One region of the Nonomuraea bangladeshensis genome, then DNA from elsewhere that is predicted to be linked to it. Evidence: riboswitches for the same ligand, from Rfam matches in the RefSeq annotation. Region 1 holds a riboswitch; the other holds the start of a gene.

What was found. A riboswitch is a leader RNA that binds a small molecule or an ion and turns the genes downstream of it on or off. The one in region 1 is predicted to bind thiamine pyrophosphate.
Region 2: another riboswitch for thiamine pyrophosphate. It lies ahead of ABD292_RS34300 (FAD-dependent oxidoreductase); the one in region 1 lies ahead of ABD292_RS32065 (purine-cytosine permease family protein).

The regions. Positions count from the first base shown of each region.
Region 1 covers NZ_BAAAMV010000009.1:566,836-574,418, forward strand. Annotated here, with positions in the region: gene ABD292_RS32035 (hypothetical protein) at 1-49, shown strand, start outside; gene ABD292_RS32040 (DUF6412 domain-containing protein) at 46-246, shown strand; gene ABD292_RS32045 (YidC/Oxa1 family membrane protein insertase) at 334-987, shown strand; gene ABD292_RS32050 (ATP-binding protein) at 1,005-1,439, opposite strand; gene ABD292_RS32055 (ATP-binding protein) at 1,582-3,450, opposite strand; gene ABD292_RS32060 (methylated-DNA--[protein]-cysteine S-methyltransferase) at 3,537-4,106, shown strand; gene ABD292_RS32065 (purine-cytosine permease family protein) at 4,072-5,415, opposite strand; TPP riboswitch at 5,406-5,521, opposite strand; gene ABD292_RS32070 (rhodanese-like domain-containing protein) at 5,586-5,909, opposite strand; gene ABD292_RS32075 (Fpg/Nei family DNA glycosylase) at 5,936-6,814, opposite strand; gene ABD292_RS32080 (GOLPH3/VPS74 family protein) at 6,885-7,538, shown strand; gene ABD292_RS32085 (LCP family protein) at 7,558-7,583, opposite strand, start outside.
Region 2 covers NZ_BAAAMV010000010.1:354,007-361,589, reverse strand. Annotated here, with positions in the region: gene thiE (thiamine phosphate synthase) at 2-643, opposite strand; gene ABD292_RS34310 (Rv2175c family DNA-binding protein) at 621-998, opposite strand; gene ABD292_RS34305 (NAD(P)/FAD-dependent oxidoreductase) at 1,029-2,192, opposite strand; TPP riboswitch at 2,274-2,390, shown strand; gene ABD292_RS34300 (FAD-dependent oxidoreductase) at 2,378-3,613, shown strand; gene thiS (sulfur carrier protein ThiS) at 3,610-3,810, shown strand; gene ABD292_RS34290 (thiazole synthase) at 3,803-4,558, shown strand; gene ABD292_RS34285 (Stk1 family PASTA domain-containing Ser/Thr kinase) at 4,683-6,788, shown strand; gene alc (allantoicase) at 6,828-7,583, opposite strand, start outside.

The DNA.
Region 1 (7,583 bases):
CCTGTTCGTCGTGGTCACCGTGATGAGCAAGTCCTCCCGTTCGCAGTGACCCAGCTCCTCTTCGACCCGTGGCTGGCCGGGATCACCATGGTGGCGATCCTGCTGCTGGTCGCGTGGGCGGCCACGTTGCTGCCCGTCCTCGGCGGGGAGCCCCTGGGCTTTCCGCTGACCTACGCGCGCCGCACCGCCTTCCAGCGTCAGCGCGACCCTGACGCCGCCGGGCGGTCCCGCCCGCGCGCTCCTTAGGCACGCCCCGCTTCCCCAGGCAAGCGGGGCTCGCCGCCGGGTGAGCCCCATCCCGATCGTCCCCATGGATGGAAGGCTCGCTTTTTCATGATCGATTCTCTTGTGACGTTCGTCGTCGGCGCGGCCGGAGGCGACGCCGCGCTCGCGATCGTGCTGTTCACGCTCGCCGTACGGCTCCTGCTGCTGCCGCTCAACGTGCGCCAGGCCCGTACGGCGAGGATCCGCGAACGCCTCGCCCCCAAGCTCCAGGCGCTGAAGAAGCGTCACGCGCGCCACCCCGAGCGGCTGGCCGAGGAGACGAGGGCGCTGTACGCCGCCGAGGGCAGCTCGCCGTTCGCCGGGTTCCTCCCGATGCTGGGGCAGTTGCCGTTCCTGTGGCTGATGTACCGGGTGGCCACGCATCCGACGGCGCTGGCGGGGCACACGTTGTTCGGTGCGCCGCTGGGGCAGCAGGTGGCGGGTCTGGTGGCGAATTACGGTCTGCTCAGTGTGCCTGTTTCGGTCTTCGCGCTGGTCATCCTGCTGGTCGCGGCGGTGGCGTGGCTCTCCGCGAGGAACATCAGGGTCGGGGACGACCAGCCGGAGCTGCTCAGGAGGATGGCGAAGCTGGCGCCGTACGGGTCGATCATCGCCGTGCTGGTGCTGCCGCTCGCGGCGGGGCTCTACCTGCTGGTGTCGAACGCGTGGGCGACCGCGGAGCGGGCCGTGCTCTACCGGCGCCCCGCCGGCGCGGGCGCCTGACGCGGCTCAAGGGCCGGTCAGCCGGCCTCCTTCAACGCCGCGACCTGCCCGTTCATCGAAGCAGCCTGAGGAGCGGGCAGGATCGCCCACACCGTCGTGGTGTCGCCGTCGTGGCGCACCCCCCAGCTCTCCGCGACGTACTCCACGATGCCGAGCCCCCGCCCCCCGAGCGAGGACAGGGTCGGCCGGGCCGCCCGTGGCTCCGTCGCCGCGCCTCCGTCACTCACCGCGACCTCGATGTGCCCGTCGCTGCGCAGCCAGGCGACTCTCACCATGCCGGACGGCAGCGGGTGCGCGTGCCGCAGCGCGTTGCTCAACAGCTCGCTCACGACGAGCACGGCGTCGTCGATCGCCGTGGCGAAGACCCCGCTGTCCTGCAGGTCCGTGCTCAGACGCTGGCGGGCGACGGCGACGCTGGACGGCGCGTACGGCAGCAGCACCACGCTTGACACACCCACCTCCCCGTTCCCTGTGCCCCCCGCGGGAACACTCCCCGGTACGACCGAAATGCCCCGTTACTCGATCCCAGAAACCGCATCTCGATCACAGCTTGTACACATTGGAAGATAGATCAGCTCAACCGTGACCACCTCGTTACCGCATCGGTGTGTCGGATCCGATAGTGCCGGCGGCCTTCAGCACCAGCCGCATCCTGGTGCCCCCGCCGGGCCTCGGATGTGCGCTCACGTCTCCTCCTTGTGCCCTCGCCAGACTGCGGACGATGTAGAGCCCGAGCCCTACTCCACCAAACCTTCTCCGGTCCCCGCTGTCCACCTGGACGAACCGCTCGAAGACCCGTTCCCGGTCAGGAGCGGCGATACCGACGCCCTCGTCGTCCACCACGACCACCACGTCGTCGTCCTCCGGCCACGCCTCCACGCGGATCAGCCCGCCCTTGGGCGAGTACTTGAACGCGTTCTCCAGCAGTTGCCCGAGCACGATGTCCGTGGCGAGCGCGTCGCCGAGCACGCACGGCAGCCCGTCGCCGATCGCGACCTCCACCCGGTGCCGGTCCGACAGCACGGGCAGCCCCAGCGTGGCCGCGTGGATGCGCTCGGCCAGGTCGAACTCCTCGATGCGCACCTTGAGCTCGTCCGCCCCGGCCCGCGCGCCGAGCAGCAGGTGGTCCATGAGCTGGCCGAGCGACCTGGCACGCTCGGCGATGGTGTGCACGGCCGCGCGCCGCTCCAGGTCGCCGAGCTTGTCCCAGCGGGCGTCGAGGGTCGAGGCGAACCCCCGCACGATCGTGATCGGCGTGCGCAGCTCGTGGCTGGTCGTGGCGAGGAACAGGTCCTTCGCCTCCTCCAGCTCCTTGGCCCTGGTCACGTCGCGGAAGTCGACCACGACCTCGCCGGTCTCCTCGATCCGCGCGCCCACGACGTCCAGCCACCGCCCGGTCTCCAGCTGGAAGGTGAGCTTCTCGCCCGGCTCGGGCAGCGGGAACGGCGGCGGCCCGCCGAGCACGGTCTCCTCGGGGATCGCGGTGATCTCGGCGGCGGCCGGGTTCCAGCGCACCACCCGCCCGGCCTCGTCCAGCACGGCGATGCCGTCGGCGCTGGCGTCGAAGACGGCCCGCTCGTGGGCCCGCTGCCGTACCGCCTCCTGGTAGGCGACGGCGTTGCCGACCGCGATGCCCGCGTGCCCGGCCAGCAGCTCCAGCAGCTCCAGCTCCAGGTGGCCGGGGGTGCTCCTGGCGAACAGCGCGTAGAGCGCGCCGTAGGGCCGGCCGCCGACCGCGGCCAGGCCGAGCGCGATCGTGTGCAGGCCTTTCAGCCGCGCCCACACGAGGTCGTCGAGCCCGCTCGACTCCAGCAGGACGGTCTTGCCCGTGCGTAAGAGCCGGTCCACGAGGCTCGTCCGCAGGTCGGTGGTGGTGCCGCGGAGCCCGTCAGGCAGCTCGTACGTGCTCACCAGCCGCAGCCGCTCCCCCTCGATGAGCACGAACCCGCCCGCGTCGGCCCCGGTCAGCTCGGTCAGGCTGGCCGAGATGCGGTCGAGCACGGCCGACAGCTCCAGGTCGGAGTTGATGTCGCCGACCACGTCGGTCAGCCGGCGCACCAGCCTGGCCCGGCGCGCCATCCGGGTCTTCGCGACCTGGTCGGCCCGCGCCAGGTGGTGGACGCACACGTAGCCGGCGACGGCGCTGCCGAGCCGCAGCGCGCTGATGTCCACCCGCACGTCGAGGAGGTCGCCTGCGCTGTCGAGCCGTTTGGTGCGCACCGACACCTGGCCGCCGGTCCGTACGCGCTCCAGCGCCGCGTTGTGCTCGGCGGTCAGCTCCGCCGGGACGATCGGCGCCCGGCGGCCCAGCATCTCCGCGGCCGTCCAGCCGAACAGCCGCTCGGCCGCCTCGTTCCAGACCAGCACGGTCTGGTCCCTGTCGACCGCGACGACGGCGTTGGGCGAGCTGTCGAGCACCGCGCGGGCGATCTCGTCGTCACTACCGGCCCATTCGTCCCCCACTCCTCCATAGTGCACGTGGCGCGGTGGGTGCGTCGGGCGATCCGTCCGATACGCTGCGGTCACGACGATTCCGGGAGGGCGAGGGCATGACGAGCGGCGAACTGGACGCCCTGCTGCGCGTGACCTCCAGCACCTACCGGGGAGACGCACCCGACATCGCGTTCGGCACCTACGACGGCGCCGTGGGCCGGCTCGTGCTGGCGGTGACCGCCAAGGGCGCCGTGGCCTGCTCCTTCGAGCCGGAGAACGACGTCTTCGAGCTGATCAGCCGCACCGTGGGCCGCTTCATCGGCCCCGACCCGCGCCGCCTCGACCCGCTGCGCAGAGAGCTGGACGCCTACTTCTCGGGGCGGCTGCGGGCCTTCGCCACGCCGGTCGACCTGGCGCTCGCCACGCCGTTCGCGCGCACGGTGCTGCAGAAGACGATGGCGGTCCCCTACGGCACCACCACGACGCTGGAGCTCATCGGCGAGAGCATCGGCCGGCCGCGCGCGCTGCGGGCGATCGGCAACGCGCTGGCCTCCAACCCCCTCTGCGTGATCGTCCCCTGTCACCGGGTGGTGCGCGAGGACGGCGCGCTCGGCGACTACGCGGGGGGCGTCGCCGCCAAGCAGCACCTGCTCAACGTCGAACGGCGCGCCTCGACCGGCCCGTGAGCCACCCGGCGAGCAGCGTCACCAGCGCCGCCACCAGGGCCGCGCCGAGCGCGCCGTTCATCCACGGCTGGCGGGTGAAGCCGATCGCGTCGCGCAGGCCCGCCCAGATGCCGTCCCAGGCGGCCACGGTGGGCGTCGAGGTGGTCAGCCAGTAGGCGACGAACCCGAGCGCCCACGGCACCAGCATGCTCCAGCGCGAGGGGGCGTCCTCGGCGGTGTTCCAGTGGCCGGCGCGGGCGAAGACGAAGTAGTCCACGGCCAGCACGGCGAACATCGGCACGAAGACCGCCCCGATCACGCCGAGGAACGCGCCGTAGGAGGTCACGTCCACGACCAGGGCGATCGCGACGGTCAGCACGCCGATCGCGACGGAGAACACCCGCCGGTCCACGCGCGGCATGAGGTTCTGCAGGGACATCGTGGTCGAGTAGACGTTCGCGAACGACTGGTCGGTCTCGCGCAGCACCAGGATGCCGAAGAACAGCGCGCCGAGCGGGGCCGCCACGAACGGCGCGAAGACCGCGGTGCTGTCGGCGATGACGGCGGCGGAGCCGGCGATGGCGACCGCGTACACGCCGAGCCCCAGGCAGGCGACCTGGGCCAGCGTGTAGCCGCCGACGACGCCGGTGAACGCGGCGCGGCTGGAGCGGGAGTGCCGGGCGAAGTCGGCGGCCATCGGCACCCAGGAGACCGACAGGGCGATCACGTAGTCGACGGCGGCCGGGAACGCGGTCCACGAGCCGCCGGTGTACGTGGGGGCCTCGTTCAGGAAGAACCAGGCGAACCAGAGCATCGAGATGATCACGCCGACCGTGACGTAGCGGCGCAGCAGCCTGATCGAGCCGAGCGGCCAGATCGTCAGCGCGGTGGTGAGCACCCCGGCGACGATCACCCACACCTGGTAGGGCACCCCGCCGAAGATCGCGGTGGCGGCCTTGGCGATCACCCACAGCTCGAACGCCCCCCAGCCGAGCATCTGGACGATGTTGAGCACCGTGGGGACGTAGGAGATCTTCGCCCCGAACAGCCCGCGCAGCAGCACCATGGCGGGCTGCCCCGTCCGCGTGCCGGGGACGGCCGACAGACCGACCATGGCGGTGCCGATGAGGCTGCCGACCAGGGCCGCGACGAGCGCGCCCGCCAGGCTGAGCGGGGCGTTGCCGAGGGGGTCGAGCAGGAACAGCGCCCCGGAGAAGCCGAGGAGGCTGACGCCGAGGTTGGCCCAGAGGGCGCCCTGGTCGAGGACGCCGAGCGTCTTCGGCGGAGCGCCGTCGAGGGTCAGGGGGACTTCGTCGGCGACATGCGCCATCGCACACTCCCTACGCCGGCATTACCCGGACAGGTTCAGGCGGTCGGCAGCGGCTGGTCAGCTGCCCTCTCAGCCCGGCGAACCCCGAGCTCCCGCGACGATCTGTAGTTTTCGCCCTCATGATGCCTCAATGGCGCCAGAAGCGCCATATGAGGCTCTTCCTCGGCCGATCAGGCCACGAACGGGTCCTGACCGGTCTCGCTCACCATGGGCCGGCGCGCGGCCTCCCACGACTGCATGCCGCCGCCGACGTTGACGGCGTCGCGCCCGAGCTGGTTGAGCCAGGCCGCGACCTGCAGCGACCGGCCGCCGACCCGGCAGACGACGTAGACGGTGCGGTCGGCCGGGATCTCCTCGACCCGGCCCTGGATCTGGGTCATGGGGATGTGCACGGCCTCCGGCGCGTGGCCCGCGAGCCATTCGTCCTGCTCACGCACGTCGAGCAGGTAGGCGTCCGCGGGGACGGCGCTGGCCTCGGTCTCAGGAACGGTCATGCTTCCATTGTCCCGCCCGCGCGGAGCTATTTGAGCAGCTTGGACATCCGCCGGTCGGCCAGGGGCTTGCCGCCCGTCTGGCAGGTCGGGCAGTACTGCAGCGAGGAGTCGGCGAACGACACCTCGCGGATCGTGTCGCCGCACACGTCGCAGGGCTGCCCCGCCCGGTTGTGCACGCGCAGGCCCGACTTCTTCTCCGCCTTGAGGTCCTTGGCGGCCAGGCCGTGCGCCCGCTCGACGGCGTCGGCGAGCGTCGTGACGATGGCCTCGTGCAGGTCGGCGACCTGCGCGTCGGTCAGCGTCCCGGCGATCTTGAACGGGGACATCCGCGCCGCGTGCAGCACCTCGTCGGAGTAGGCGTTGCCGATGCCCGCGATGACCTTCTGGTCGCGGAGCAGGCCCTTGATCTGCGTGCGGTTGCCGCCCACGATGCGCTTCAGCGCGTCCACGGTGAAGGCCGGGTCGAGGGGGTCGGGGCCGAGGGCGGCCACGCCGGGCACCTCGTCCGGATTTTTCGTGACATAGATGGCTAGCCGCTTCTGCGTCCCCGCCTCCGTCAGCTCGAACCCCGGCGCCTGCCCGTCGTCGTCGGGCGCGAAGCGCACCCGCGCCGCGAGCGGGCCCTTGCCCGGCCGCACCGGCTTGGCCCCCGACATGTCGTCGCGCCAGCGCAGCCATCCGGCCCGCGCCAGGTGGAAGACCAGGTGCAGCCCGTCACAGTCGAGGTCGAGGAACTTGCCGTGCCTCGCCACCCCGGTGACGGTGAGCCCGCCGAGCGCCGTGACCGGCGGATCGAACGTCTTGAGCGCCTGGATGCCGACCACGTCGATGGCCATGATGGACCGGCCCACCGCCCGTTCGCGCAGGAAGTGGGCCAGAGACTCCACTTCGGGAAGTTCCGGCATGCCCCCAGAGTACGGTGCGCACCGGACCATCCACAGCCTGTGGAAAGCTCCGGGCGATTAGTGTCGGGGCATGAAGGTGACGATCGCCGAAGAACTCCTCCTGCTCGCGTACAGCGAGGACGAGGGCAAGCAGCTCATCAGCACCGTGCAGCTCGACCCCGCGCTGGCCGGCGCGCTCCTCGCCGAGCTCGCCGTCGAGGGCCGCGTCGAGCTGACGGACGACAGGCTCGTGCTCATCGACTCCGCGCCTACCGGGGACGACGAGCTGGACGCCGCGCTGAGCCGCCTGGGCGGCGAACGCAAGGAGCGCAAGCCCGCCTGGTGGGTGCAGCGCCTGCAGTCGCACAAGCTGCGGGCGCGCCTGCTGACCAGGCTCGCCCAGTCCGGCGTGCTGACCGAGCAGCGGGGCAAGGTGCTCGGGATCTTCCCCGTCACGCGCTGGCCGGAGGCCGATCCCAGCGTGGAGGCCGACGTCAGGGAGCGGGTGGCGAGCGTGCTCGGCGGCGCGGAGCCCGACCCCCGCACCGCCGTCCTGATCGCGATCATGCACGCGGCCAAGCTCGACCGCAAGGCGTTCCCCGGGGCGAGCAAGGAACGGGTGAAGGAGCTCGCCGAGGGCGCCTGGGCGGGCGACGCGGTGGCCAGGACGATCGCGGCCATCAACGCCGCCACCATCGCCGCGATCACCGCCACCACGGTCGCGGCCACCGCCGGCGGCGGCTGACCGGCCGGGGCGCGGAGCCTCAGTTGGCGTCGATCACTTCCTTCG
Region 2 (7,583 bases), on a different contig from region 1:
GTCAGGCCGCCGCGGCCAGGCGCTTGGCGAACTCCGCCGCCGCCGCGCCGGGATCGTCGGCCTCGGTGATGGCGCGCACGACGACGACCCGGCGCACGCCGTACGACAGGACCTCGTCGAGGTTGCCGAGGTCGATGCCGCCGATGCCGAACCACGGCCGCGCCTCGCCCAGCGACGCCGCGTGCCGCAGCAGCGACGGGCCGGGGGCCGGGCGGCCGGGCTTGGTCGGCGTGGGCCAGATCGGCCCGCAGCAGAAGTAGTCGACGCCCTCCTCCACGGCCGCGGCGGAGGCCTCGGCGGCGGAGTGGGTGGACCGTCCGATGACGATGTCGTCGCCGAGTATCTCTCGCGCGACCGTCGTGGGAAGGTCGTCCTGCCCCAGGTGGAGCACGTCGGGACGGGCGGCGTGGGCGATGTCGGCCCGGTCGTTGACCGCCAGCAGCTTGCCGTGCCGGTCGCAGGCGTCGCGGAAGACCTCGAGGAGGGCGAGCTCTTCGCGGGCCTCCAGGCCCTTCTCCCGCAGCTGGACGATGTCCACGCCGCCTGCCAGCACCGTGTCGAGGAACTGCGCGAGGTCGCCGCGGTCGCGGCGGCCGTCGGTGCAGAGATAGAGGCGGGCGTTAGAAAGCGAGGGCCTGGGCACGCCGCTTGACCTCTGTGTGACGGCCGGCCTTGATCGCCTCGATGGGCGAGCCTGGCAGCGAGTCGTCGGGGGTGAAGAGCCAGCGCAGGGACTCGGCGTCGTCGTAGCCGGCGTCCTGCAGCACGGTCAGGGTGCCGGGCAGGCCCTTCATCACGTCCTTCCCGTCGAGGAACACCGCGGGCACCTGCGGGGACCCGCTGCCCTCCCGGCGTACGCCGAGGAGCTTGTGATCCTTGAGGAGTTGCTTGGCCCGCCCGATCGGGAGTTCCAGGCGCTGGGCCACTTCGGGGAGCGTGAGCCACTCGCTGACGAGCTGGTCGGTCTCCCGGTCGATCTGTGCAACAGAAAGCGTCACGGAACCACAACTACCACATGCCGTGCTTGCTCAAACAACACAATCCCGTAGGGGGACGTCTGGATCTACCAGGCGTTCCGCGTCCAGCCGGGAGCCCGCGCCGATGATGCGGCGGCCCTGGACGAGGTCGCGCGGCCGGTCGACGGCGAACACCGCGGCGAGGGTGTCGTCGCCCCTCAGCCAGACGGCCGACCACTTGCCCTCGGGGCCGCCGCGGTAGAGCAGGCGCTCGCCCGCGGGGTGATGGCCGGCGTACTGGACCATGTGCCCGAACTGCTCCGACCAGAAGTACGGCACCGGGTCGTAGACGGCGTCCTCGCCGAGCAGGCTCGCGGCGGCGACCTCGGGGGCGTTGAGCGCGGTGTCCCAGTGCTCGACCCGCAGCCTGTCCTGGAAGCGGCGCGACCACCAGGCGGCGCAGTCGCCCACCGCTACCGTGCCGGGCAGCGAGGCCCGCAGGTGCTCGTCCACGACGACGCCGTTGTGCAGGTCGAGGTCGGCGTCGGCCAGCCACTGGACGGCCGGGCGCACGCCGATGCCGGCGACGACCACGTGCGCGTCGAGGAACTCGCCGCCGACCAGCTCGACGCCGCCCTCCTCGACGGAGTGGACCATGGCGCCGAGCCGCAGGTCGATGCCGTCGTACCAGCGTTCGGTGCGGGCGCCGATCTCCGGGCCGACGGCGGTGGCGAGCGGCGCGGGACCGGCCTCGACCACGGTGACCGCGCAGCCGGCCCGGCGGGCGGCGGTGGCCACCTCGGCCCCCACCCAGCCCGCCCCGGCGACCACGACGCGGGCGCCGGGCACGAGCGCGGCGCGCAGCTCGTGCGCGTCGTCGAGGGTGCGCAGGACGTGCTGCGGGCCGTCGCCGGGCAGCCGGACCGGGTCGGCGCCGGTGGCGATGACCAGGCCGTCGTAGCGCAGCTCGCCTTCGGTGGTCTCGACGGCGCCCGGCCGCAGCGCGGTGGCGGACACGCCGGGACGGAAGGCGACGCGCAGCGCGGCGAGGTCGGTGTCGACGAACGTGGTGTCGGACTCGCCGAGCAGCACGCTCTTGGTCAGGGGCGGCCGGTCGTAGGGGCGATGGCGTTCCCGCCCGACGAGGGTGATCCTGCCGCCGAATCCGCGCCCGCGCAGCGCCTCGACCGTGCGTACGCCGGCCAGGCCCGCTCCCACCACCACGACATGGTCCACGACCAAGACCATAGACGGGTACGGGGCCCGGCGGCGAAGGGGGGCGTGCCTGGCGCCGCCGGCGAGGTCGTAGGCTGGGGGCGTAAGACGCGCGGGAGTCCGGCCGTGACCGGGCTGAGAGGAAGGCTGCACAGGGCCTTCGACCGCAAGACACCTGATCCGGATCATGCCGGCGAAGGGAGCGCATGGTGGAGGTCATCGTCGGCGGCGGAGTCGTCGGGCTGTCGGTCGCGTGGCGGCTGGCGCGGGCGGGGCGGCCGGTCACCGTGGTCGATCCCGATCCCGCGGGCGGGGCCTCGCACGCGGCGGCGGGCATGCTGGCGCCGGTCAGCGAGGTGACCTACACCGAGGAGCCGCTGTTGCGGCTGGGCCTGGCGTCGCTGCGTCGCTGGCCGGCCTTCGCCGCTGAGCTGGCCGCCGACGCGGGGCTGCCCGAGGGGGCGCGCGGGGTGGACCTGCGCGCGGAGGGCACGCTCGACGTGGCGTTCGGGGCCGACGACCTCGCGGCGCTGGACGAGCTGGCCGCGTTCACGGAAAAGCTGGGGCTCCCGGTGGAGCGGCTGACCGGGCGCGAGTGCCGCCGCCTGGAGCCGATGCTGGCGCCGTCGGTGCGCGGCGGCCTGCTGGCCGCCGGCGACGCCTGGGTGGACCCGCGCCGGGTGACGGCGGCGCTGCTGGCCGCGCTGGAACGGCGGGAGGTGCCGCTCGTCCGCGCCCGCGTCACCGCGCTGCTGCGCGAGGACGGGCCGGCGGCCCGGGTCGCCGGGCGGCGCGAGGACGCGACGGAGGGCCGGGGGGCCGGGCCGCGGCACGGGGACGCGCCGGAGGGGCGGGGGGCCGGGCCGCGGCACGGGGACGCGCCGGAGGGGCGGGTGACGGGTGTGCGGCTGGAGGGGGGTGCCGAGTTGCCCGCCACGACGGTGGTGCTGGCGGCCGGGGCCTGGAGCGCGGCGCTGGCCGGGGTGCCGGTGCGGCCGGTCAAGGGGCAGATCCTGCGCCTGCGCTCGCCGCAGCCGCTGCTGACCCGGTGCGTACGCGGCTCCGTGCACGGCTCCCCCGTCTACCTCGTCCCCCGGGGCGACGGCGAGCTGGTGGTCGGCGCGACCCAGGAGGAGCTGGGCTTCGACACCCGGGTGACCGCCGGCGGCCTGTACGAGCTGCTGCGCGACGCCAGGGAGCTGGTGCCCGGCGTGACCGAGCTGGAGCTGGCCGACGTGGTGGCGGGCCTGCGCCCCGGCACGCCGGACAACGTGCCGATCGTCGGGCCGGCCGGCGACGGGCTGGTGCTCGCCACCGGACACCACCGGGGCGGCGTGCTGCTCGCGCCTCTGACGGCGGCCCTGGTGGCCGGGGAGGCGGGCGGCGAGGAGGGCGGGCTGGCGGCGTTGTGCTCGCCGGCGAGATTTGGAGAGATCGCATGATGGTGCAGATCAACGGGGCCACGCACGAGGTCGCCGACGGGACGACCGTGGCGCAGGCCGTACGGGCCCTGACCGCGGCGACCACCGGGGTCGCCGTGGCGGTCAACGACGAGGTGGTCACGCGCGGCGCCTGGGAGACCACGGCGCTGCGCGAGCGCGACCGCGTGGAGGTGCTGACGGCGGTGCAGGGTGGATGATCTGATCATCGCCGGGGAGAAGTTCTCCTCCCGGCTCATCATGGGCACCGGCGGCGCCCCCTCGCTGGAGGTGCTGGACCAGGCGCTGGCGGCCTCCGGCACCGAGCTGACCACGGTCGCCATGCGGCGGCTCGACCCGCGCGCCCGCGGCTCGGTGCTCGACGTGCTGCGCGAGCGCGACATCAAGGTGCTGCCCAACACGGCCGGCTGCTTCACGGCGGGCGACGCCGTGCTGACGGCCCGGCTGGCCAGGGAGGCGCTCGGCACGAACTGGGTCAAGCTGGAGGTCATCGCCGACGAGCGGACGCTGCTGCCCGACCCCATCGAGACCTTCGACGCCGCCGAGCGACTGGTGGCCGACGGGTTCGTGGTGCTCCCGTACATCGGCGACGACCCGGCGCTGGCCCGGCGGCTGGAGCAGGCGGGCTGCGCGGCGGTGATGCCCCTGGGCGCGCCGATCGGGTCGGGCCTCGGCATCCGCAACCCGCACAACATCGAGCTGATCGTGGAGGCCGCGTCGGTGCCGGTGATCCTCGACGCGGGGATCGGCACGGCCAGCGACGCCGCGCTGGCGATGGAGCTCGGCTGCGACGCGGTGCTGCTGGCGACGGCGGTCACCCGGGCCCAGCGCCCCGACCTGATGGCGGCGGCCATGAAGGCGGCGGTGACGGCCGGGCGGCTGGCGCGGCAGGCGGGGCGCATCCCGCGCCGCCGCTACGCCGAGGCGTCCTCCCCCATGACGCCCTGACGCGGGAGACAGGAGGGACGCGCCGGGGCTCGCGGGGCTCCGGCGCGTCGCAGGGGGCACGGCTCGGCATCGGTTTCGGGCGGCCGGGCCCTGCCGGTGCCAAAACGCCCGTAAACTCAGCGGGGTGGATACGACGACTGCGGACCCTCTGGTCGGGCGGCTCCTCGATGGACGCTATCGCATCGAGAGCCGGATCGCCCGGGGCGGTATGGCGACCGTCTACCTGGCGCTCGACGTCCGGCTGGACCGGACCGTCGCGCTGAAGGTCATGCACCGCTCGCTCGCCGAGGACCCGGCGTTCGTCAGGAGGTTCATCGGCGAGGCGAAGTCGGTGGCCAGTCTCTCCCATCCCAACGTCGTGCACGTCTTCGACCAGGGCACCGACAACGACGTCGTCTACCTGTCGATGGAGTACGTGCCGGGCCGCACGCTCCGCGACGTCCTGCGCGAGCGCGGCCGGCTGCCCGCCCGCGAGGCGCTGGAGATCCTGATCCCGGTGCTGGCCGCCCTGGGCGCGGCCCACCAGGCCGGCATGGTGCACCGCGACGTGAAGCCCGAGAACGTCCTGATGACCGACGACGGGCGGGTCAAGGTCGTGGACTTCGGCCTGGCCAAGGCCATCGAGGCGACCAATCAGACGCGCACCGGCGTGATGATCGGCACCATCGGCTACATGGCGCCCGAGCAGGTGCTCACCGGCGCGGCCGACGTGCGCAGCGACGTCTACGCGGCCGGCATCATGCTGTACGAGCTGGTGACCGGGCAGCAGCCCTACGACGGCGAGACGCCGATGTCGATCGCCTACCGGCACGTCCACGACACGGTGCCGCCGCCTTCCGCGCTGGTGCCCGACGTGCCGCCGCTGATCGACACGCTGGTGGCGCAGGCGACCGCGCGCGAGCCGCACGACCGGCCGAAGGACGCCACGGCCCTGCTGGTGGCGGCGGTCGACGCGCACCGCATGCTGCCGCGCACCACGCTCCCGCCGACGCCGCAGGGGCAGCCGTACGGGCCGGGGCCGGGCTCCGGGCCGGTGCCGTTCCCCGGCTCGGGGGCGATGACGGGCTCGGGGGCGGTGTCGGGCGCGGCGTCCGGCGCGGTGTCGGGGGCGATGTCGGGTGCGGTGTCGGGTGCGGTTCCTGGAGCGCTGTCCGGCCCGATGGCCGGGTCCGGGGCGCAGTTCCGCCCGCAGCCGCCGTCCCAGCCCAACGACCGCACCGCCGTGCACGCGGCCCCGTCGATGCCGCAGGACGCCCCCGCGCACACGCTCATCCAGCCGCGCGTCGAGGTGCCCGAGCCGGCGCGGCGGCGCGGGTTCCGGCCCAACTGGTTCCTGGTGGCGCTGGCCGTCGTCATGGTCGCCGCCATCGCGCTGACCGGGTGGTTCTTCGCCCAGCCCGACTACGTCAAGGTGCCCAGCCTGGTCGGCAGGAACATGCTGCTGGCCGAGCAGAGCGCGGTCAACGGCGGCTTCAAGGTCCAGAAGGCTCCCGGCCAGTACTCGGAGAAGACCGCCGAGGGCCTGGTGCTGGCCACCGAGCCGGTCGCCGGCACCGAGGTCGAGCAGGGCAGCACGATCACGCTGACGCCCTCGCTCGGCCCCAAGCGCGTGGTCGTGCCCAACGTCACCGGCATGACCGGCAACGACGCCCGCGCCGCGCTCGCCAAGGAAGGGCTCACCCCGGGCTCGGTGAAGCGCCTGCCCAACACGGAGGTCGAGCGCGACAAGGTGATCCGCTCCTCGCCGCAGGTGGGCGAGAAGGTCAAGGAGGGCGCGCGGGTCGACATCTTCGTCAGCGCCGGCCTGCTGATGCCCGACGTCGGCGGCATGCCGAAGGACGAGGCCGCCGCCTACCTCGGCCAGCAGGGCTTCCAGGTGCAGGTCCAGGAGGTGGACGACGACGCCGAGCCGTGCACCGTCATCGCCCAGGTGCCGAAGGCCAAGTCCGAGGTCGACGGGGGCGCGCAGGTCATGGTCACGGTGGCGCGCTGCCAGACCGACTTCTGGCAGTGGTTCGGCCAGGGCGACACCCAGGCCCGCGACGACCAGCAGCTCGCCATCGTCCCTCAGGTGATCGGCAAGAACGTCAACGACGCCCGCCGCGACCTGGAGGCGCAGGGCTTCAAGGTGCAGGTCCACCGGCTCGGCAACCGCGGCGTGGTGCAGTTCCAGCGCCCGCTCCCCAACAGCGAGCGCCCGGCCGGAGCCACCGTCCACCTCTGGCAGTGACCCCCGGACTGACCCCCGGACCGACCCCCGGACGCCGGGTCAGGGCGTCAGGTGTCCGTGGAGGCGGACCCGCGCCAGGCCGCCGTCCGGGTGGATGTCCACCCGCACGTGGGTGACCGGCGCGGCCGCGGCCAGGCGGAAGCGGTGCGGGGTGTCCGGCTGCAGGCGGGTGCGCGGCAGCAGCTCCACGGGCGCGGCCGCGCCGGGCTCCCCGTCGAAACCGGTGAGCGTGACCGCGGCGGGGGCGTTGAAGAGCAGGTTCGTGGTGTCGATCTCGGCCAGCCTGAGCACGCCGCGCCCGGCCAGCCGGATGGTCAGCCAGTCGTTGCCACCGTCCCGCCGCCGTGCGGTCTCCCAGCCCTCCGCCTGGTGGCGGGCCAGGCCGGGGGCGATGACGTTGTGGGGGGCCGAGTAGAAGTCGTCGGAGCAGGCGGTGACGACGCCGCCGTTGGCGAGGGCGGCCAGGTCGAGGCCGAGGCCGTCGTACACCGACAGGTCGGGTCGGGGTTCGCCGTGCACGCGCAGCCGGGCGACGCCGCCGTCAGGGAAGATGCCGAGCCGTACGTGGGTGGCGTGGAAGCCGCCCGCGACCTCGAAGTGGTGCTCGGCGTCGCCCTTCAGCGCGGCCCGCGGCACGATCTCCGTCCACGGGGCGGCCAGCAGCTCGGCGGGCGACGGGTGGCCCTCGACGCGGGCGGCCTCGACGGTCGCGTACGGCGGGTAGTTGCCCTTGAACCAGGCGGTGTCGATCACCACGCCGCGGATCGCCCCCGGCACGCCGAGCCGGACCAGCGC